3 regions of the Musicola paradisiaca NCPPB 2511 genome follow, and region 3 is predicted to be linked to each of the others. Evidence: predicted binding sites of a transcription regulator. Region 3 holds the regulator's gene; each other region holds the start of a gene.
The links. Region 3 encodes CRP, which controls carbon source genes, mostly activating them, when cyclic AMP is high. Its sites were predicted from a motif close to ATGTGANNNNNNTCACAT; they were not measured.
Positions count from the first base shown of each region.

Region 1 (7,715 bases), 200 kb from region 3:
CGATGTCCTGCTCCGCCAGACGGTAATCGAACCGCAGTGAGTCATTAAACTGTTTGAAACGCTGATCCGCTGCCTGCGTGAACCGTCCGCCCCACAAAGCCATAACGTAAACTCCTGGTATCTCTGATGATGGCGGGCCTTGTTCCCGACGGCCCGCCGATAATATGTTGCGCATCTTTCCGCCCGGTGGCGGAAACACTCACGATGACGGGCGATCAAGCCAGAATGCGGGTGCCTATCGGCACGCCATTGAACAGCGCCGGGAGTTGATCGGCATGGCGCCAGCTGGCGATATCCACCGGACGACCCAGCGCGCGAGCGGCGTCCAGCGCGGCATTCACTTTGACAATCATGCCATCGGTGATGATGCCTTGTGCTATCAGCGCTTCCGCTTTCTCTGCGGTCATTTCGGCGATGCGCTGCCCTTTACCGTCCAGAATCCCACTGACATCGGACAGCAGAATCAAATCGGCGCCCAGCGTTTGCGCCAGTGCAGTCGCGGCCTGATCAGCGTTAACGTTCATCAGTTCGCCCTCGGCGGTAATGCCGATGGAGCTGACCACCGGCAGGTAGCCTGCCGCCAGCAACGTGTTGATCAACGCCGGCGACCCGGCCTCGGCTTTACCCACATGGCCCAGTTCTTCGCTCAACTGCGTTACCGAGGTGCTGCCGCCATCCGCCAGGCTCAGCCCTACTGCGTTGATATCATGGCGAATCGCCCAGGCCAGCAGGGTTTTGTTGGCGGAACCCGCCAGCGCGCCGGTAATGATGTCGATTTGATCCGCCGGCGTAACGCGCAGACCATTTTTCTTCACCACCGGCAGGGAGAGTTTCTTCATCAGGTCGTCCACCAGACAACCGCCGCCGTGCACGATCACCAGCGGACGCTGATGCTGCTGACGATATTCCACCAGCGCGGTGAACAGGCGCTCCAGCGCCTCTTCGCTATCCAGTAACACACCGCCGAGTTTGATAATTAACGGATTCATGGGTCTTTGCGCCTCAGGGATTGAATCAGAGTAAAGATTGGGTTTCCGGGAAACCAAAACGAATATTCATACATTGTACCGCCTGGGCCGCCGCGCCTTTCAGCAAATTATCTTCGGCTGCGACCACGATCAGGTGTTCACCCTGCACCGCGAAGCCGATATCGCAGAACGGCAAGCCCACCACGGATTTCAACGCCGGAACGCCTTTTTCATACAGGCGCACCAGCGGTTTATCGTGATAGGCGTTGTGATAGGCTTCCGCCACGTCCTGCGCGGTCACGCCCGGTTGTAGGCGGCAGGTAATGGTAGCCAGAATGCCGCGCGGGAAGTTGCCCAGATGCGGCGTGAAGATCACCGGAATCCCCAGATGCGTGGCGATTTCCGGGTGATGACGATGGTTGAAAATACCGTAGGGTTGCAGGCTGACTTCACAGAAACTGTTGGTCATGGAAGCCTTGCGGCCGGCGCCGCTCACGCCGCTGGTGGCGTCGATGACCGGCCACTGTTCAGGGTTCAGCAAACCGCCTTCCACCAACGGTTTCAAGGCCAGTTGGGAAGCCGTGGGGTAACAGCCCGGTACGGCGATCAGCTGCGCCTGACGGATATTGTCCGCCTGCCACTCCGCCAAACCGTACACCGCCTGCGACAGCAGATCGGCATGTTGATGTTCGAAACCGTAGTAACGGTTGTAGAATTCCGCATCCTGCACGCGAAACGCACCGGATAAGTCAAAAACCGTACAACCGGCGGCCAGGAACTGCGGCGCCAAGTCGTGACTCACTTTATGATCAGTGGCCAGAAACACCACGTCGACGCCTTTGGCGGCTTCCGCGACGTCGGTCAGCGGTTGCACCGGCAGCTCAATGATGCCTTTTAATTGGGGATGCAGATCGGAAATGCGTTTTCCCGCATCTACACTTTGCGCGGAAACCGCCAAAGCGGTTATGTTCATCTGCGGGTGACGGTTCAGGTACAGTGCCAGCTCAGCGCCGGTATAGCCACTTGCACCCACGATCAACGTATTCAGCATGTATCCGTATACCTTAAATTGCTTATGTTTGTGGAACAGGGAGCAGGCTCACCAGCGCAGCCACGCCGTTCACCCACAAGGTCAGGAAAAGCATTATGCGGCATTTTGCCCCGCCGCTATAGCTTACGATTTCCTTTCACCCGACATTATTGTATTTTTATTCAAAATAAATGCATGAATATTGATACTATCCTAACCAGAGGCTGTCAACTGTGAAGATGAATTTACCCCCTTTTATTGAGCTCTATCGGGCGTTGATCGCCACACCGTCCATCAGCGCCACCGATCGTGCGCTGGATCAGAGCAATGAAACCTTAATCAACCTGCTGGCAGGTTGGTTCGCCGATTTGGGTTTTCACGTTGACGTACAGCCCGTGCCGGGCACCTACAATAAATACAACCTGCTGGCGCGTCTGGGCGAGGGTAGCGGCGGGTTGCTGCTGGCCGGCCACACCGATACCGTTCCGTTCGACGACGGCCGCTGGACGCGCGACCCGTTCACGCTGACGGAACACGACAACAAGCTCTACGGGCTCGGCACCGCCGACATGAAAGGCTTCTTCGCCTTTATTCTCGATGCGCTGCGGGATATTGACGCCGACAAACTGACCAGGCCGCTGTACATTCTGGCCACGGCGGATGAAGAAACGACGATGGCGGGCGCCAAATACTTCTCCGAGTCGACCGGCATTCGCCCGGATTGCGCCATCATCGGCGAACCGACGTCGCTACAGCCGATCCGCGCCCACAAGGGCCATATGTCGAATGCCGTGCGCGTTCAGGGGCAGTCCGGTCACTCAAGCGACCCGTCCCGCGGCGTCAACGCCATCGAAGTGATGCACGACGCCATCTCCCACCTGATGGTACTGCGCGACGACCTTAAAACGCGCTACCACAACCCGGCGTTCCATATTCCCCACCCCACCATGAATTTCGGCCATATCCACGGCGGCGACGCCGCTAACCGCATCTGCGCCTGCTGCGATCTGCACATGGATATCCGCCCGCTGCCGGGCATGACGCTGAGCGATCTGAACGGACTGATCACCGAAGCGCTCTCGCCGGTCAGTGACCGTTGGCCCGGCCGTCTCACCGTCAGCGAGCTGCATCCGCCGATCCCAGGCTATGAATGCCCTGCCGACCATGAACTGGCGCAGGTGGTGGAAAAACTGCTGGGGCAGCCGACCGATGTGGTGAACTACTGTACCGAAGCGCCCTTTATCCAGACGCTGTGCCCGACGCTGGTGCTCGGCCCCGGCTCCATCAATCAGGCGCATCAGCCGGATGAATTCCTGGATATGTCGTTCATCCAGCCGACCCGCACATTGATTACCCAATTGGTGCATCATTTTTGTCGGTAGTGATACCCTTGCGGTCAACGGTAATCCTTTGTTCGCATTTACAGCGCCGCCTCGCTCAGGCGGCCACGTTCACCGGGCGCACGATCACGATGAAGAAGAAAGACTTTATTGCACAAGATCTACTGAGCAAGATTTACCAGCACGCCGCACTGCGGCCGGAACAGCGAATGTCAGAAAAACTGCCACCGGAGCGCACCTTAGCGGAGGAATATGGCGTATCGCGTTTTACCATCCGCAAAGCGTTGGAAAAATTGGCCAGCATCGGTGCGATTCGTCTGGTTCAGGGCGCAGGGAATTACATTAATCCGGACATCCGCAACAATCCGTTGGTTTATAACTCCGTTACCGAGAAGAAATTTCATCAGATCGCTTTTCGTCTGCTCAGTTTGCATAAGCGTCTTCCTACCCGTGATGAGCAACAGATGTTCGGCATTTCCGATGCCGTTTTTTTGTGGGAGTTTTGCCGGTTACGGTACGTTGAGAACCAGAAGGTACAGATCGAAGTCTCCAGAATGCCTGCCGACCTGTTTGCCGATATGACCAGGCGTATACCTGAGCAATCCATTCAAAAATACATTCTGGGCAAGGGGTATGAGATTTCTCACTTTTTAACCCATTATCAGGCCGTCACCGTCAATCAGGCTCAGGCGGAACTGCTGGGGTGTAAAAAAGGCATCGCCGCGATGCACATTCTCAATCGCGGCATGCTGAAAGACGGGAGGGTATACGAAGTCAGCGATATCATCGACATCAACTACACCTGCACTTACGTGATTCCCTTCAATCAGGACAACCTGACCTTCCGTCAGTCGACTTGATAAACCGGGTGGGACTAAAAAGACTATGGCGTATGCAACGAACCATCCGGCAGGCGGCTTTGAGTCCATTCGTGCGGCCGATAAACAACGGGAAACGCCTGCGCCACATCCTCCGCCATTTCGACGCCGATACCGGCTTTTTCTATAGGATATAAATACCCGTTATCCGGTATTGGCGAATCAGGGAAAACCCGCCGGGTGTTTTCCGGATAAGCGATATATTCCTGAATCGCCGCATTATGCAGATGGATATTGAGATGTAAGTTCACCGCCGCGCCAATTGGCGTCATATCCGGTGGGCAATGCCATGCCAGCCGAATACCAAAGTTCTGGCAAAATGCCGCCAGTTTCAATGCGGGAGAAATACCGCCTATCTGAGAGACATGGCAACGGATGAAATCAATGTGGCGATGGATCACCAGATCCTGCCATTCCGCCGGATTGTTAAACAGCTCACCTGTCGCCAGCGGCACCGATGTTTGAGCACGGATTTGAGCCAACCAACCGTTCTGTGCCGGAGGAAGAATATCCTCGATGAAGTAAGGTCGATAACCTTCCACCGCCTGGGCAAACTGCACGGCCTGAGACGGAAATAATCGCTCGTGCACGTCATGCAGAATATGAAACTTGTCGCCATAACGTTCCCGTAAGGCCCGGAACATGGACAACGTATTGGCGATGTACTGCTCCTGATCGTAATAGGCGCCGGGCGTCGGCTGGCGCGTGGAATGCAGTTGCTCCGGCGTCCCGCCATAAAAACCCAGCTGGCACCGAATATGCCGATAACCGTCCGCGTAGTGGCGATCGACCTCATCAAACAACCCCGTCAACGTCTCGCTGGCCGCATGGGTATACAGGGTAATGGCATCACGGGATTTTCCTCCGAACAGCTGATACAACGGCATATCAGCCAGTTTGCCTTTAATATCCCACAAAGCCATATCAATGCCCGCTATGGCATTGTTGATAACCGGCCCGTTACGCCAGTAGGCATTGACCATCATCAAATGCCAGAGATCTTCGATATGGTTTGCATCTTTTCCCACCAGCAATGGGCATAAATATTCATCTATCAGCGTTTTCACTGCCAGAGGCCGTTGCTGGAAGGTCGCGCAGCCATAACCAGTAATGCCCTTATTGGTATCGACGATGACTGTAACCAGATTATGTCTGTCCGGTTTAGTGATAAGACATTTAATGTGAGTAATAATAGTCGGAGTCACAGAAACATATCTCCTGGTATTGATAACAAAATAACTGATGGTAAAAACACGTTTTTCGTGACGTGAACCCCTGTGGAATAACATGTTTTTACTTATTTATCCTTGGCTTGTAAAGGTATTATTTTTTGGTCTAAAAAACCCACTATTTTTTAATTAAAAACCATACCAATTTTAAAAAAAACACATAACACCCGTATTAAAAGGGAAAATGAGACAATCATCATATTTTATTGGTTTGTTTTTAATAAAACAGCCCTCTATCATCAAAGCCGTTGTTTTTGACAATAATGATAATGAGGATTTATTTATGGGGAAAAATAAAATCGTCCAATCAATTATTAATCTGATTGGTGGATCGGAAAATATTAATAAGTCCTGGCATTGCATGACACGGCTTCGTTTTGATGTTCTTCGTGAAGAAAAAATAGATATCGACGCTATAAAAAAGCTTCCTGGAATATTAGGCGCACAATATCAGAACGATCAGTTTCAAATTATTATCGGCCCGCAAGTCGCAGAATACTACGCGGCGCTGACACAAAGCCTGTCAGAAAACACGGCTGAAAATACGGAAAAGACCTCCCATACGGCATCAAAGAAAGGCCTCATTTCGCTGTTCATGGATACTGTTTCCGGTGTATTTGGCCCAATTGTACCGGCTATTGCCGGTGCCGGGATGATCAAAGGGCTGCTGGCAGGTCTATTGGCCATGAAAATCATCTCCACCAAGACCGACACCGTTATCATCATCGACCTCATTGCCAGCGGCGTGTTTTATTTCCTGCCCTTCTTTCTGGCGATTTCTGCGGCTCGCATGTTCAAAACCAATGAATATTTGGCTGCGGCGATAGCCGCCTGCATGATGTACCCCTCACTCATTGAGGCGGCTAAAGCGCTGGCCAGTAAAACACCGAACGCCGCCGACACCTTCTATTTTCTCGGCCTGCTGCCCATACCGGTGTTTAACTACTCAGCCAGCGTCATACCGGTGATATTTTCCGTGCTGGCCTTGAGCTATATCCATCGCGGGGTCGATCGCATCATGCCTGCTGTACTCAAAACGGTGTTTACCCCAACACTGACATTGTTCATTACCGCGTTAGTTTCACTGACGATCATCGGCCCATTGGGGATCCACTTTGGTAAAGGACTCGCCTGGCTGATTCAGGGATTGTTCGACCTTTCCTCCGTGCTCGCGGGCCTTGTTGTTGGCGCTATCCGTCCGGTGGCGATCCTGACAGGCATGCATCACGCCATGACACCTATCGCATTACAAAATTTTGCCGAAAAAGGCTACGACATGTTGATGCCAATGATGTGCATGGCCAATATGGCGATTGCCGGGGCAACGTTCGCTATCTTTCTATGAAAAAACACGGCAGGATAAATCGGTGGTACTGTCTGCGGCGGTTTCTGCGCTTTTGGGCATCACCGAGCCGGCGCTGTTTGGCGTGCTCACCAAATATAAAAAAGCGTTTTTGTCCGCGACGATTGCCAGCTCTGTTGCATCCGCGTTCATTGCTTTCTTCGGCGTGCGGCTGTTCGGATACATCCTGTCCAGCGTATTCAGTTTGCCTGCCTACATTGGCCCTTACTTCATCTATGCCATTAGCGGCGTCCTCATTTCCCTGATACTTTCTTTTTCGCTGTCTTATTGCCTGGTCGTCAGGAAAAACCGCTGATCGTTACCATCCGGCGCATCCTTGCTGACGCGCCGGACACGCTTTCCCCGCCCCACTGAATTTGCACCGACATGACATGGTATCCCCGCCTCGTTTGCTTACTCGTTTCGTGCATAAAATAAGCCGTGCTTATCTACAAGCTTTTGTAATTAAATTTCACAAATTGCTTTATCACCTGTTAAACAGGTACAACAGAGGAGATGTTGTCACATTCATTGACGAACAGAGCAGGTCGTGGCTAGATAATCACCAGTATCCACATATTTTGTGTGGTGTAAAAAACTTACAGAATAGAGAGAAATGGGTCAGGGTTACTATGAATGAAAAATATTCCGCAATGCGAAGCAACGTCAGTATGCTTGGCAAATTGCTCGGAGATACCATCAAGGATGCATTGGGTGAAAACATTCTTGATCGTGTTGAAACGATTCGAAAACTGTCCAAAGCGTCCCGCGCCGGCAGTGAAAAACATCGTCAGGAACTGCTGACTACCCTGCAGAACCTGTCCAACGACGAGCTACTGCCTGTCGCCCGCGCTTTCAGTCAATTCCTCAACCTGACCAATACCGCCGAGCAATATCACAGCATCTCTCCGCATGGCGAAGCCGCCGG
Region 1 covers NZ_CM001857.1:213,295-221,009, reverse strand. Annotated here, with positions in the region: gene argH (argininosuccinate lyase) at 1-103, opposite strand, end outside; gene argB (acetylglutamate kinase) at 216-989, opposite strand; gene argC (N-acetyl-gamma-glutamyl-phosphate reductase) at 1,015-2,019, opposite strand; gene argE (acetylornithine deacetylase) at 2,232-3,380, shown strand; gene DPA2511_RS01000 (GntR family transcriptional regulator) at 3,470-4,198, shown strand; gene DPA2511_RS00995 (enolase C-terminal domain-like protein) at 4,222-5,421, opposite strand; gene DPA2511_RS20825 (PTS transporter subunit EIIC) at 5,729-6,790, shown strand; gene DPA2511_RS24195 (hypothetical protein) at 6,813-7,103, shown strand; gene ppc (phosphoenolpyruvate carboxylase) at 7,420-7,715, shown strand, end outside.
Region 1: a site for CRP is predicted at 5,630-5,647, ahead of DPA2511_RS00995 (enolase C-terminal domain-like protein). Genes of this name have one in related genera too.

Region 2 (7,715 bases), 350 kb from region 3:
ACCAGCGTCGCCGCCTGACGGGCGATCGCCTGCTTTTCCAGCAAATTGCGCTGCATCTTTTCGTTGGTGGTGGGCTGCGACGGGATGAAGCGATTGAGCGTCACGCCGCCGTGCGAACGGCTGATGACGCCCTGCTCATCCAGTTTGATCAAATCACGGCGAATCGTCGCCGGGGAAGCATCAATGACGGCCACAAGTTCATCCACCGTCACCAGATTATGGCCTTTGAGGTAATCCATAATCTGGTCGAGACGGCTTTGTCCCTTTATTTTTTCTCCGCTTATGCGTAATGCGTCACTCAATGTTTCCCCCACAATGATATCCGTATGTTTTACCCTCAGCCGATTCTATCAGGCCAGCTGGGTCGCCAGTTTGATCGAAACCGCCATACTTTCGGCCTTCGCCTTGCCCGTCCAGGCGATGTCGAACGCCGTACCGTGATCCGCTGATGTCCGGATGAACGGCAAACCCGCAGTAATATTAACACCATCGTAGAAACCAAGCAGTTTCAGCGGAATGTGGCCCTGATCGTGATACATCGCCACCACCATATCGTACTGGCCTTCATACGCCTGCAGATATACGGTATCCGGCGGGCAGGGGCCATACACATCCAGACCTTTGGCCTTCATCGCCTCGATGGACGGCGACACGATATTGATCTCCTCGTCGCCGAACAGGCCGTTTTCCCCGGCATGCGGGTTGACCCCGGCGACAGCGATACGCGGTTTGTCATAGCCCACACGTTTGAGGAAGGTATCCGCCATACCGATGACGGTTTCCACGCGCTCGCGATTCAGCGTATCCAGGAATTTGCGCAATGCGATGTGTGTCGTCACATGGATCACCTTCAGCCGATCGGTATACAGCACCATGGCATAATCGCGGCTGTTGGTCAGCTTCGCCAGCAATTCAGTATGACCGGGATAGAGATGCCCGGCGGAATGCAGCGCTTCCTTGTTCAGCGGCGCAGTGGCAATCGCGTGTACTTCACCCGCCATCGCCAGTTCGGTGGCGCGTTTCACGCAGCGGTAAGCTAAATCGCCCGCCTGGGCCTGTACTCTTCCCGGCTCAAGCCCGGCCGGATCCGCCAGAGGTTCATCAATGACATTGACGACGCCGGGGGCGAAGCGCGCCTGCGCCGGGTTGGCAATTTCGTTCAGCTCCACCTGCGGCACGACGCCGAGCGCCAGAATGCGGCGCAGCGTCTGCACGCATCCCACCACCACCACCGGCGCGCCGGAAAGTTCGCCTTCCGCCAGCGATTTGATGATAATTTCCGGGCCGATACCTGCCGGGTCTCCCATTGTTACCGCAATTATCTTACTCACTCACCTTCTCCTCAATAAAACGTAAAACGTCCAGCAGGGTAGCCTCGTCACCAAAACCGCCTGCTTTGGTCATTACGGGGATATCACCGACAACACTGTCCAGAAACCGCCCCCAGGGTACGCAGGAAGCGATTTGCCCTTTGATATGAAAACCGTTGGCCTGCAAAGCATTGGCGACGGCAATCGCGATATCGCCGCCGGATAAATAGAGACCGCCCGGTTGCTGGCGACCAACAATCTGGCGAGTCAGTTCCCCCAGCCGCTGGCTGATGGTATCGCCCAGTTGCTGACGCGCCATACCATGACGCTGGCACAAACCGTCGATCTCGAAACGCTGGCTATCGTCCAGGCAGGTACGAATCAGGCAATGGTGCCCGGACGCCAGCGTGGCCGCCGCTTGTTCGCACCAGCGCGCCAGCGCAGCCGGGTACGACACCGCCAGCAGCGCGTCGATATCGATATCCACCAGCGCCACATCCGGCCGCCGACAGGCCATTTGAATTTGTTTTTGAGCGATTTCGCTCATAGAACCAATCACCGCCAGCAACGCACGCGAGGCGTTACCTACGCGCCGATACAGATGACGGGCCAGCGCATCGCTCAACCCGGCGGATCCCACCAACAACGGCTTTGCAGCCAGCTGCCCGGCGGCCTGCACGATCAGGTCGAGATCTTGCTGATTTTCCGCATCCAGCACCACCAGCCGCACGCCCTGATCGCTCAACCGTTGTAGACGTGCCGCCAGTCCATTTTGACGAAGCTCGCTCAATGAAACCCGCGCCTGCCGCAATGCGGTCTGTTCCGCCAACCGTTCACCGACGGAAGAAGAGCGCACCGGCGTTTTCGGATCGCTGGCGAACTCCGTATCCGTCAACAGACGGTCGTGCACCCACACATTACCGCCGCGGGTCACGCGGCCTAGTGACGGCGCGGCCGGCGCCACCAGCGCCAGCGACACACCGGCGGCATGCAGCGCCGCTTCGGTCTCCGCGCCGGGATTGCCGCGTAACGTGGAATCCACCTTTTTGACCATCCAGCCTTCGACGCCATGCTCCCGCCAGCCCCGCACCGATTGCGCGGTGCGCTCTCCCGCGACTGCGGCGTCAAGCGCACGGCTGTCGGTATTGATGACGATGGCGTCGCCCGATGAAACGGCACCGATCCTCGCGGCGTCAAACAGCACATTGACCTGAGCGCCGTAAAGCGCCAGCCCTACGCCGGCGTCGTTTGCACCGGTAAAGTCGTCAGCCACAACCAGCACACGGATATCTTCCTGCCTGTTCGGCATACCACTGCCCCGTTTTGATTGATTACCTGACAATGATTATATTGAATCACAATTGATTATATGTGAGCAATATCAAATTATTCAAAACCAATTTCTTCTATAAATTAGCAGCAGAATGTAGGCCTTCCGATTTTTTTCGGTCACAGAAAAGAATCATGATTGAAAAAAATCAATCAAATCAGGCGGGAATCACAGCGGATCAGAACAAGGTATGAGTATGAATATCAACAGCACCATTATCAGTGGTTATCAGGCACTCCAGGACATCACCTATCTGCTGCGCGGCAAACAGCATGTCTTACTGGTCACAGATCGGAATATTGTCGGGCTGCCCGGCGTTCAGGCGCTGAAGGAACAGCTGGCGGCCGGCGTTGCACAGCTGTCGGTGATTGATAATGTGCCCGCTGAACCCAGCCAGCATGATGTTGCGGCGGTGCTGCAAAATCTGCCGTCCTCAGTGCCGGACTTCGTGGTCGGCATCGGCGGCGGCAGCGTACTGGACGTCGCCAAACTGCTGTCGCTGTTGTGCGCCGGCGATGACGCCATCACATTGGAAAGCCTGCTGGCGGGCACCAAACCGACGCGCCGCACCGCGTCGCTGATGATCCCCACCACAGCCGGTACCGGCTCTGAAGCCACACCGAACGCCATTCTTGCCATTCCGGAAAAAGAAACCAAAGTCGGGATCATTACGCCGGTGATGCTGCCGGACTATGTGGCGCTGATCCCCGAACTGACCACCAGCATGCCCGCTCACATCGCGGCCTCTACCGGTATCGATGCGTTGTGCCACCTGATCGAATGTTTCACCGCCACCATTTCCAACCCGGTCGGCGACAACTACGCGCTGATCGGCCTGAAGAAACTGTTCGCCAATATCGACGCTGCGGTCAACGAACCCGGCAATCTGGAAGCGCGTCTCAATATGCTGTGGGCGTCCTACTACGGCGGCGCCGCCATCGCCCACTCCGGCACGCACCTGGTGCACGCCATGTCCTACCCGCTGGGCGGCAAGTACCACATCCCCCACGGCGTGGCCAACGCCATCCTGCTGACGCCCTGCATGCGTTTCGTTCAGCACGCGGCGCAGGAAAAATTCGCCCAGGCCTACGACCTGTTGCCGAACGCCGATACCAGCCTCGAGCCGGCGCAGAAAGCCGAGGCGCTGGTGGATTACTTCGGTGCGCTGGTCAAACGTCTGAATCTGCCTTCATCGCTGCAACAGCTGGGGATCAGCCCGGATCACCTGCCGTATCTGGTGGAATCAGCCCTGCAGGTGCAGCGCCTGATGAAAAACGTACCGACGACCGTTCGTGCCGAAGATGTGCACGCCATCTATTCAACTTTGTTTTGAACACATCACTCTGGTTGATGAATAACGAGGAATAACAATGAGTAAGCCAATTAAAGGCGTTCTGACGGCTATCGTCACGCCCTTTGACCATCAGGGGGAATTCCATCCCGCCGCCATGCGCCAGCAGGTACAACGCCAGATGCGCTACGGCAATGGTATTTTCTGCAACGGCACCAACGGTGAGTTTTTCGTGCTCAATGCCGACGAAAAAGTCGCCGTCACGGAAACCTGCGTGGATGAAGCGGCCGGCCGCGTACCGGTCGTCGCGCACGTCGGCGAAATCTCCACCCGTGAAACCATCAAGCTGGGCAAACGCATTGCCGCACTCGGCGTCGATGCGGTTTCCGTGATCACCCCCTACTTCGTGCCGCTGAAACAGAGCGAGCTGATCGCCCATTACCGTGAAGTGGCGGATGCGCTGCCGGTGCCGGTGTTCATGTACAACATTCCGGCGCGTACCGGTAATACCCTGCAACCGGAAACGGTGCGCATCCTGGCGGATCACCCCAACATCATCGGCATCAAGGACAGCGCAGGCAGTTATGAAAGCCTGAGCGGTTTCCTGCAGGCGGCCAAAGGTATCCCGAATTTTGACGTGTTGAACGGCCCCGACTCGCTGATCCATCAAGGCTTCGTCGATGGCTGCTCCGCCTGTATCTCCGGCCTGGCCAACGTGGCGCCGCAAGCCATCAGCCAGATCTGGCACCGTTTCCATGCCGGCGACGTCGAAGGCTCGCGCCAGGCGCAGGAGCAGGTCAGCGAGCTGCGCAAAACGCTGTACGCGATCGCGTTTTCTCCTGCGGTCGTGAAAAAGGCACTGGTACTGATGGGGCAGGATGTCGGCGTCAGCCGCTACCCGATTCAGTTCTCAGCGCAGGACGAAGAGGCCATTCGTTCGCTAACGCAACCCTTTACTGACTGACGACACGCGCTCGTCACATAAAACACCATTACCTTTACCCTACAGGATCGAAACCCATGAACCATTTTGATCTGACAGACACACTTATCATCGTTGGGATAATTGTGCTCTATATTGCCTTTACCTCCTTGCTGACGCTGCGGCTACGCAGCCGCTCCAACTCGGAATTTATGGAAGGCTCCCGTTCGCTGCCGGCGTTTATCGTCGGTATCCTGCTGATGACCGAATTCATCGGCGCCAAATCCACCGTCGGCACCTCGCAGGCAGCGTTTGAAAGCGGTATCGCGGCATCCTGGTCGGTCATCGGCGCCGCCATCGGCTTCCTGCTGTTCGGCATCGTGCTGGTGAAAAAGATCTACAACACCGGGAAGATCACCATCTCCGGCGCGATCGCCGAACGTTACGGCAACACCACCAAAAACATTATCTCGATCATCATGATCTACGCACTGCTGCTGGTAAACGTGGGTAACTACGTCAGCGGCGCGGCGGCGATCTCCACCGTACTGAAAGTGAACCTGCCGGTGGCGGCGCTGATCACCGCCATCGTCAGTACCTTCTATTTCTACTTTGGCGGCATCAAAGGCGTCGCCTACGTCACGCTGATCCACAGCGGCCTGAAATATGTCGGCGTGATGATCATTCTGTATGTTGCGCTGAAAATGACCGGCGGCATCACGCCGATGGTCGAGAAGATGCCGGAATTCTACTGGACCTGGGATGGCAACATCGGCGCCAGCACCATCGGCGCATGGCTGATCGGCACCATCGGCTCCATCTTCTGTACCCAGTTCGTCATCCAGGCCATTGCGTCTACCAAGGATGAAAAATCCGCTAAACGCGCCACCTGGATCGCCTTCTTGTTCTGTATGCCGATCGCGCTGGCGATTGCGATCATCGGTGTGGCCGCCAAATTCGTCCACCCGGAAATCAAGAGCCTGTATGCGTTGCCCATCTTCCTGCAGGATATGAACCCGTGGCTGGCCGGCGTAGTGACCACCTCGCTGGTAGCGTCTATTTTCATCAGCGTCAGTACCGTGGCATTGGCGATCGCCTCGCTGATCGTGAAAGACTTCTATGTCCCTTATTTCAAACCGACGCAGGAAAAAGAGTTCAAGATGACCCGCGTGTTCTCGCTGATCATCGGTTTCCTGCCGCTGGTATTCGTACTGCTGGTGCCGGAAGTGTTGAAGCTCTCCTTCTTCACCCGCGCCATCCGTCTGTCGATTTCCGTCGTGGCGATGGTCGCCTTCTATCTGCCGTTCTTCAGCAGCTCCCGCGGGGTTAACGCCGGTCTGATTCTGTCCTGCGTCGCAACCTCCGTCTGGTATGTGATGGGCAACCCGTTCGGCATCGACAACATGTACGTTGCCTTGCTGACCCCGGCAATCGTGATGGTGCTGGATCGTCTGATCCCCAACAAAAAAGCGAAAGAACAGGCCAAGCAGCCCGTTGAAAACTCAGGAGTATAAACAGAGATGACAACTGAAACCGTTACCGTTGAACGCAGCGGTATTGTGCACCAGGCAGAAGGCGACAATCAGCGGATCGAGGCCTATATTCCTTCGGAATGCCCGCAGAACCATGCCGCCAACCTGCTCCATCTGCCGAACGGCGACTTGCTGTGCGTTTGGTTCGGCGGCACCCAGGAAGGGGTGGCGGATATTTCCATCTATATGTCACGGCTGCCGCAAGGCAGCCAGCAATGGACGCCGGCGGAAAAACTCTCCGAGGATCCGACCCGTTCCGAGCAAAACCCGGTGCTGTTCCTCGCGCCGGACGGCGTGCTGTGGCTGCTGTATACCGCCCAGAAATCAGGGAACCAGGATACCGCCATCGTGCGCTATCGCCAGTCCACCGATCTGGGCCACACCTGGGGCGACATCGGCGTGCTGCTGGAACAGCCTGGAACCTTTATCCGCCAGCCGATCACCGTGTTGCCCAACGGCAACTGGTTACTGCCGGTGTTTTACTGCCGTACTCGCCCGGGCGAAAAATGGGTCGGCAACGATGATATCAGTGCGGTGAAAATCTCCAGCGATCAGGGCAAAACCTGGCGGGAATCCGTTGTGCCGAACAGCACCGGCTGCGTGCACATGAACATCACGCTGTTGCAGGACGGCACTCTGCTGGCGCTCTACCGCAGCCGTTGGGCCGACGCCATCTACCTGAGCCGCTCCACCGACGGCGGGGAAAGCTGGTCCGATCCGGTCGCGACCGATCTGCCTAACAATAACTCGTCGATTCAGGTCACGACGCTGCGCAATGGCCATCTGGCGCTGGTGTTCAACCACATGAATGCTGACGGCGCCACCGAACGTCGGGTTTCGCTGTATGACGAAATCGAAGATGAAGAGGATGAGGGCCAGAATGCAGTCATGCCGGAAATCACCAGCGAGCGTAGCGCCTTCTGGGGCGCGCCGCGTGCGCCGATGACCGTCGCCATTTCTGAAGACGGCGGCCGTAGCTGGCCGTGGCAGCGTAACGTCGAAATTGGCGATGGCTACTGCATGACCAATAACTCGACAGAGAAGCTGAACCGCGAGTTCTCCTACCCCAGCATCAAGCAGGGGCCGGATGACAAACTGCACATGGCCTTCACCTACTTCCGCCAGGCAATCAAATACGTTTGCGTCAGCGAAGCGTGGGTAAAAGGTTAACGCGCCTTGCAGAGCAGGAGGGTGGTGATTGATCAACCTGCATGATGTGCATTGCAAACAGGTGTTAGCCAGTGAGTCCGTCATCAGCAATGTCGACTTGCTGGCTCGCCGGCACGAACCTCAAGGATGAGGTTCACCCATCCCGCCCCACCTGCCGCGA
Region 2 covers NZ_CM001857.1:762,743-770,457, reverse strand. Annotated here, with positions in the region: gene DPA2511_RS03565 (DeoR/GlpR family DNA-binding transcription regulator) at 1-314, opposite strand, end outside; gene DPA2511_RS03560 (D-threonate 4-phosphate dehydrogenase) at 351-1,331, opposite strand; gene dtnK (D-threonate kinase) at 1,324-2,619, opposite strand; gene DPA2511_RS03550 (iron-containing alcohol dehydrogenase) at 2,837-3,973, shown strand; gene DPA2511_RS03545 (dihydrodipicolinate synthase family protein) at 4,011-4,895, shown strand; gene DPA2511_RS03540 (sodium:solute symporter family protein) at 4,952-6,367, shown strand; gene DPA2511_RS03535 (sialidase family protein) at 6,374-7,555, shown strand.
Region 2: a site for CRP is predicted at 2,680-2,697, ahead of DPA2511_RS03550 (iron-containing alcohol dehydrogenase). Genes of this name have one in related genera too.

Region 3 (7,715 bases):
ACACCAGCAGGAACGGGTTTCTCACCTGCAAAGCTATATCGACCGTTTTCGCGCCAAGGCCTCCAAAGCCAAGCAGGCGCAAAGCCGCATCAAGATGCTGGAGCGCATGGAGCTGATCGCGCCGGCGCATGTGGACAACCCGTTTCGCTTCAGCTTCCGTGCGCCGGAAGCATTGCCGAACCCACTGCTGCGTATGGAGAAAGTCAGTGCCGGTTACGGCGAACGCCTGATCCTCGACTCGATCAAACTCAATCTGGTGCCCGGTTCGCGCATCGGTTTGCTGGGCCACAACGGCGCGGGCAAATCCACATTGATTAAACTGCTGGCCGGAGAACTCCAGCCGTTCAGCGGCGAAATCGGTCTGGCCAAGGGCGTGCGTCTGGGCTATTTCGCCCAGCACCAACTGGAGTTTCTGCGGGCAGACGAGTCTCCGTTGCAACATCTCACCCGGTTGGCGGATCGGGAAACCGAGCAGCAATTGCGCGACTATCTGGGTGGGTTCGGTTTTCGCGGCGATAAAGTCACCGAAAATACCGAGCGTTTCTCCGGGGGAGAGAAAGCGCGGCTGGTGCTGGCGCTTATCGTCTGGCAGCGCCCCAACCTGCTATTGCTGGACGAACCGACCAACCACCTGGATCTCGACATGCGTCAGGCGCTGACCGAAGCATTGATCGATTTTGACGGCGCGCTGGTGGTGGTTTCGCATGATCGCCACCTGATTCGCTCCACCACTGACGACCTCTATCTGGTACACGATGGCAAAGTCGACCCCTTCGACGGCGACCTGGAGGATTATCAGCGCTGGTTGCTGGATGCACAAAAAACACAGGGCAACGCCGCAGACGACACGAAGGACACCAACGCCAACAACGCTCAGGCCAGAAAAGAGCAGAAACGGCGCGACGCCGAGTTGCGCGCCATGACCCAACCGTTGCGTAAAGAGATCGCCCGGCTGGAGAAGCAGATGGAAACACTGCAGAACACGCTGGCCGGGGTGGAAGCGCGCCTGTCGGACAACGCCATTTACGAGGCGGATCGGAAAAACGAACTGACGGAATGCCTGCAAACGCAGAGTAAAACCAAAGCCGAACTGGAAGAGGTGGAAATGGCCTGGCTCGACGCGCAGGAACAGCTTGAAGCCTTGTCCCGCAGCACGGAAGACTGACTATGACGTATCGCGGCACGCGAAACTCACCGTGCGTGCCGCGCCGTTCTCCCGGCGCTTAATGCCAGATCATCAACACGCAGGCGGCCGTCAGGATCCCCATCGAAATATTAAAGCGCTTCCAGGCGACCGGGCTACGCAGCAGACGGCCGATGGCGGCGCCGAACGCCAGCCAGACGGCGCCCGCGACCGCGTTCACCAGCGCCATCGCCACGCTGATCGACAACACCGACCCGGTATAACCATCGCCCGCCAGACTGAAACCGGCAACCGCGCCCAGCGACATCAGCCACGCCTTGGGATTGAGAAACTGCAACAACCCGCCCTGATACAACGGCATCGGCGCCGACGGCGCGGTGTCCAGATCCAGCCGTTCGTAGGCTGCGGAGGCTATTTTCCACGACAGCCACAACAGATAAGCGCTACCCAACACTTTCAACGCCAGATGCAAAGGCGGATAGAGCAGAATCAAGCTGCCCAGCCCCAGCGATACCAACAGCAGAATGCTCTGCATGCCGATCATGATCCCCAGCATTAACGGCAGAGAGCGCAAAAAACCAAAATTGGCGGCGGATGCGGTGAGTAGCATATTATTGGGGCCGGGAGTAATCGCTGCGACCCACAAGAAACCCAACATAGAAAGAAACAGGCTGACGTGATCCATGAAACGGCAATCCTTTAAAGCCGGAAGGGATTAGCAGAAAGCCATCAACCTAGCAGCGCGACGTCACCCATACAAGTTTTTTGCCATGAATACTTATCCACTACACAACAGCGCTTTTCAGCCGTTGGGCGGGATGCGCAACCCACATCTGCAAACACTGCTGCCGCGGTTGTTTCGCCGACGCCCCAGCCTGACGCCCGTCTGGCAAACGCTGGATACCCCCGACGGCGACTTCGTCGAACTGGCCTGGAGCGAACCGCCGCAACCTGCGGCGCATAAGCCGCGCGTGGTGCTGTTCCACGGCTTGGAGGGGAACTTCCGCAGCCCTTATGCGCACGGTTTGATGGCCGCCTGTCGGGAACGCGGTTGGCTGGCGGTGATCATGCATTTCCGCGGCTGCAGCGGGGTGCCTAATCGCCGGACGCGCATCTATCACTCCGGCGAAACCGGCGATGCCGACTATTTCCTGCAATGGCTGGAAAAAACGCTGGGGCCGGCGCCCACGGCGGCGATCGGCATTTCGCTCGGCGGCAATATGCTGGCCTGCCTGCTGGGCCGTCAGGGGGAGCGCTGTTCGCTCAACGCCGCCGCCGTCGTCTCGGCGCCGTTGTTGCTGGAGCCTTGCAGCCGCCGCATCGAACAGGGGTTTTCCCGCATCTATCAATCTTATCTGGTCAATTCGTTGCGCCAGAGCGCACTGCGCAAACTGGCGGCGTATCCCGGCACCATTCCGGTATCGCCGTCCCGCATCAAACAGGTACGCGGGTTGAGGGAGTTCGACGACCTCATCACCGCCCGTCTTCACGGCTTTCACGACGCCGCGGATTATTACCGGCGTTGCAGCGCCATGCCGCTGCTGCCGCAGATCCGTACTCCAACCCTGATCATCCAGGCAAAGGACGATCCTTTTATGACGCCTGAAGTCATTCCCGATCCCTCGCAGTTACCGCCCTGCGTCGAATACCAACTGACAGAGCATGGCGGGCATGTCGGCTTTGTCAGCGGATCATGGCGCCACCCTGAAATGTGGCTGGAACATCGCATCCCCGATTGGTTCACCCCTTATCTGGAGCAATAAAATGATCATTCCCTGGCAGGCGCTGGCGCCCGACACGCTGGAAAATTTGATTGAATCATTCGTACTGCGGGAAGGCACCGACTACGGCGAACATGAACGCTCGCTGGCGGAAAAGGTGGAAGACGTACACCTGCAACTGCAACGCGGCGAGGTGGTGCTGGTCTGGTCCGAACTGCATGAAACCGTCAACATCATGCCGCGTAACGCCTTGCGCAGCGGCGTGATTCACGACGGCTGACACGCCCGCTGGAAAACGTAAATTGGCGTGTCAGGCCGGAACAAACATGATAACAATAAGGATATTGCGTTATGGTCGATCACGACCCGCGCCGCCTGACCGACCGGAGTTTGCATCATGTCGCATCAACACCCGATTATTGCAGTAACCGGCTCCAGCGGCGCCGGCACTACCACCACCAGCCTGGCGTTTCATAAAATTTTCCAGCAGCTCAATATCCGCGCCGCGCAGGTCGACGGTGACAGCTATCACCGTTATACCCGTCCGGAAATGGACATGGCGATCCGTAAAGCGCGGGATCTGGGCAGGCACATCAGCTACTTCGGCCCGGAAGCCAATGATTTCAGTTTGCTGGAACAGGCGTTTATCGACTATGGTCGCAGCGGCAGCGGTAAAACCCGCAAATATCTCCACACCTACGACGAAGCCATTCCCTACAAGCAGGTACCGGGAACATTCACCCCCTGGGAACCGATGCCGGAACCCACGGATATTCTGTTTTACGAGGGGCTGCACGGCGGCGTCGTGACGGAATCCCATAACGTCGCCCAGCATGTGGACTTACTGGTCGGCGTGGTGCCGATCGTCAACCTGGAGTGGATGCAGAAACTGGTACGGGATATCAACGACCGCGGCCACTCACGCGAAGCGGTGATGGATTCGGTGGTTCGCTCGATGGAGGACTACATCACCTATATCACCCCGCAGTTTTCACGCACGCACATCAACTTCCAGCGCGTCCCGACAGTCGATACCTCCAATCCGTTTGCCGCCAAATCCGTTCCATCCATGGATGAAAGTTTTGTCGTGATCCACTTTCAGGGGATGAGCAACATCGACTACCCCTACTTGCTGGCCATGCTGCAAGGTTCGTTTATTTCGCACATCAATACGCTCGTGGTGCCGGGAGGGAAAATGGGGCTGGCGATGGAGCTGATTATGACGCCGCTGGTACAGCGGCTACTGGCGGGCGATAACATCGGTTAAAGCGTGGCGCGGCAGCCGTACAACCGCCGCGCATGATGTGCAACCGACCGGGTCATTCCAGTTCGACGACTTCATGGCTGTGAGTGATATGTACCGTTTTTCCCAACATCAGCGCGACGGAACAATATTTTTCCGCCGACAGCGCGACGGCGCGCTCAACTGCTTTGTCGGTCAAGCCGCGCCCTTTCACAATGAAATGCAAATTAATCGTGGTGAACATACGCGGCGCTTCTTCGCGGCGCTCCGACGTTAATCGTACTTCGCAATCCGCGACATCCTGACGCCCTTTCTGCAAGATGGATACCACGTCGACGGCGCTGCATCCACCCGCCGCCATCAGCACCATTTCCATCGGACTCGGCGCTTTGTCTCCGGCGTTTCCATCCATCAACACCTGATGCCCGGAGGCGGACTCGCCAAGAAACGTTAACCCTTCAACCCACTTCACCCGCGCCTGCATAACATTGACCCTCAACTATTTTTTAAAAATTACATCGCTTATGTATAAACCCGACTAAAATCAGAGTTTAATCATGCTGAAGCGAGACAACACGAGACACTACACACAACCTGTGTTAAAAACGGGGAAATAATCCGGTGTGTGAGCCTCTACCAGACACATCCTGATTATGACGTCACCCGATAGACAGCCTCAGTATATTCCCTGACGTCATTCCGCCTGAGTGGAATTTAAATATAACTATGTTATCACGCCGTACAGGGAACTCTGAGCCCTGTGATTTGCGCAGTGAATTACAACAGAGGATAACAGCGAATGGTTCTCGGCAAACCGCAAACAGACCCGACTCTCGAATGGTTCCTTTCTCATTGCCATATTCACAAATACCCATCGAAGAGCACGCTTATTCACCAGGGTGAAAAAGCAGAGACGCTTTACTACATCGTGAAAGGCTCGGTCGCCGTGCTGATCAAGGATGAAGAAGGTAAGGAAATGATCCTGTCCTATCTCAACCAGGGAGATTTCATTGGTGAACTCGGCCTGTTTGAAGAAGGTCAGGAACGTAGCGCCTGGGTTCGGGCCAAAACCGCCTGTGAAGTCGCCGAAATTTCCTACAAGAAATTCCGCCAGCTGATTCAGGTCAACCCCGATATTCTTATGCGTCTGTCTTCACAGATGGCGCGCCGTCTACAAGTCACGTCCCAGAAAGTGGGAAATCTGGCGTTTCTTGATGTAACGGGCCGCATCGCCCAAACACTGTTAAACCTGGCCAAGCAACCCGATGCCATGACGCATCCTGACGGCATGCAGATCAAGATTACCCGTCAGGAAATCGGTCAGATCGTCGGATGTTCTCGTGAAACCGTCGGCCGTATTCTGAAGATGCTGGAAGACCAGAATCTGATTTCCGCGCACGGCAAAACCATTGTGGTGTACGGTACACGCTGAGTCATTGCGACGCCGGATCAAAAAGAGCGTGCTGCGGCACGCTCTTTTATTTTCAGCAACAGACGAACTTATTGCTCCACAACCTTCGCGACCGCCTGTTCGAACAGCGCCATGCCTTGATCGATATCGTCCAGTTCAATCACCAGCGACGGCACAAAGCGAATCACATCCGGCCCGGCGACCAGAATCATTAACCCCAGTTCGGCCGACGCCGACAGGAAATCGCGCGCACGACCATGCCACGCTTTCTTGAGTTGTGCGCCAATCAACAGCCCCATACCGCGGACTTCATCAAAAATGCCAAACCGCTCATTGATACGGTGCAACGCCGCCGCAAAACGTTCATGACGAGCTTCCACCCCAGACAGCACTTCCGGCGTATTGATCACATCCAGCGCCGCTTCCGCCACCGCGCAGGCCAGCGGGTTGCCGCCGTAGGTGGTGCCGTGCAAACCGACGCTCATGACGGACGCCACTTCCTCGGTGGTCAGGCAAGCGCTGATGGGGAAACCGCCGCCCAACGCCTTGGCGGTGGTCAGGATATCCGGCCTCACGCCGTAATGCATGTAGGAGAACAGCTTGCCGCTGCGGCCCATGCCGCACTGCACTTCGTCGAACACCAGCAGCGCGTTGTACTGGTCGCACAATTCACGCACACCGGTGAGGAATTCCGGCGTCGCCGGCGTAATACCGCCCTCGCCCTGGATCGGTTCCAACACCACGGCACAGGTATGATCGTCCATCACCGCCTTCACCGCCGCCAGATCATTGAAAGGCACATGGATGATATCCGCCGGTTTCGGCCCGAAGCCGTCGGCGTACTTGGCCTGCCCGCCTACTGAAACCGTGAACAGCGTCCGGCCATGAAACGCCTGATAGAAAGCGATGATCTTGGTTTTATACGGACTATGGCGCTCGATGGCGTAATGACGAGCCAGTTTGAACGCCGCTTCATTGGCTTCCGCCCCCGAGTTGGCAAAAAACACCCGGTCGGCGAACGTGGCGGCAATCAGCTTGGAAGCCAGACGCAAAGCCGGCTCGTTGGTAAACACGTTGCTGGTGTGCCACAGGGTTTCGCCCTGCGTTTTCAACGCCTCAACCAGCGCCGGATGACAATGTCCCAGCGCGGTAACGGCAATACCGCCGGAAAAATCGATGTATTCTTTGCCCTGCTGATCCCAGACACGGCTCCCTTTACCCTTCACCGGCACGAACTGCGCGGGCGCATAAATCGGAAGAATGACCTTGTCGTATGTTTCCCGCGTTACTGCTGATTTTTCTGTCGCCATCTGCTGCCCCGTGATGATATCCCATTGTCCAACATGAAAATATAGTCAATAAATATGCATAAAAAATCACACGAGCGCAATCGATAAATCCGCTCGCCCGTCGACGCTATTCACTATCCGTTTATAAATTCATGAAATTTTTCAACAACTGATGCCCCTGTCGGCTAAGAATACTCTCCGGATGAAACTGTACACCTTCCAACGGCAACGCTCGGTGGCGAATACCCATGATTTCATCCGGTCGCCCATCCCGTTCCGTCCAGGCGGTCACGTCAAAACAGGCCGGCAACGTTTCAGATGCCAGAATCAGCGAGTGATAGCGAGTCACCGTCAACGGATTTTCCAGCCCGAGAAACACCCCTTGTCCGGAATGACGAATCGCCGATGTTTTGCCGTGCATTACCTGCCGGGCCCGGATCACCTGAGCGCCAAACGCTTGCCCTAACGCCTGATGACCAAGGCATACCCCCAGAATCGGCAGTTTGCCGGCAAAGTGACGGATGGCAGCCAGCGAAATCCCGGCGTCGTCCGGCGTACAAGGGCCGGGCGAGATCACCAGCCGCTGCGGCGCCAAACGCTCAATATCCGCCAGCGTCAATTCGTCATTACGCATAACCGTTACCTGCGCGCCCAGCTCGCAAAAATATTGGTAGAGGTTATAGGTAAAGGAGTCGTAGTTATCGATAATCAAAAGGCTCATCGTATTAACCTGTGGATATTATTTATGTAAATCAATGCGGTAACTCCCGTTACCGTACGATGCCCGTCACGGGATAGGAGTATAGCGGGGGTGGCGGAAACGTGTCGACCAGACGGGGCGGATTTCACCTTACCGGAACCCTCCGTTGCGCCATAAACGTCATTTGCCTGCATCAGTTTGGACGAG
Region 3 covers NZ_CM001857.1:410,100-417,814, reverse strand. Annotated here, with positions in the region: gene DPA2511_RS01915 (ABC transporter ATP-binding protein) at 1-1,165, shown strand, start outside; gene DPA2511_RS01910 (LysE family translocator) at 1,224-1,829, opposite strand; gene DPA2511_RS01905 (hydrolase) at 1,915-2,907, shown strand; gene DPA2511_RS01900 (YheU family protein) at 2,909-3,145, shown strand; gene DPA2511_RS01895 (phosphoribulokinase) at 3,263-4,132, shown strand; gene DPA2511_RS01890 (OsmC family protein) at 4,185-4,592, opposite strand; gene crp (cAMP-activated global transcriptional regulator CRP) at 4,908-5,540, shown strand; gene argD (bifunctional acetylornithine/succinyldiaminopimelate transaminase) at 5,609-6,829, opposite strand; gene DPA2511_RS01875 (aminodeoxychorismate synthase component II) at 6,951-7,529, opposite strand.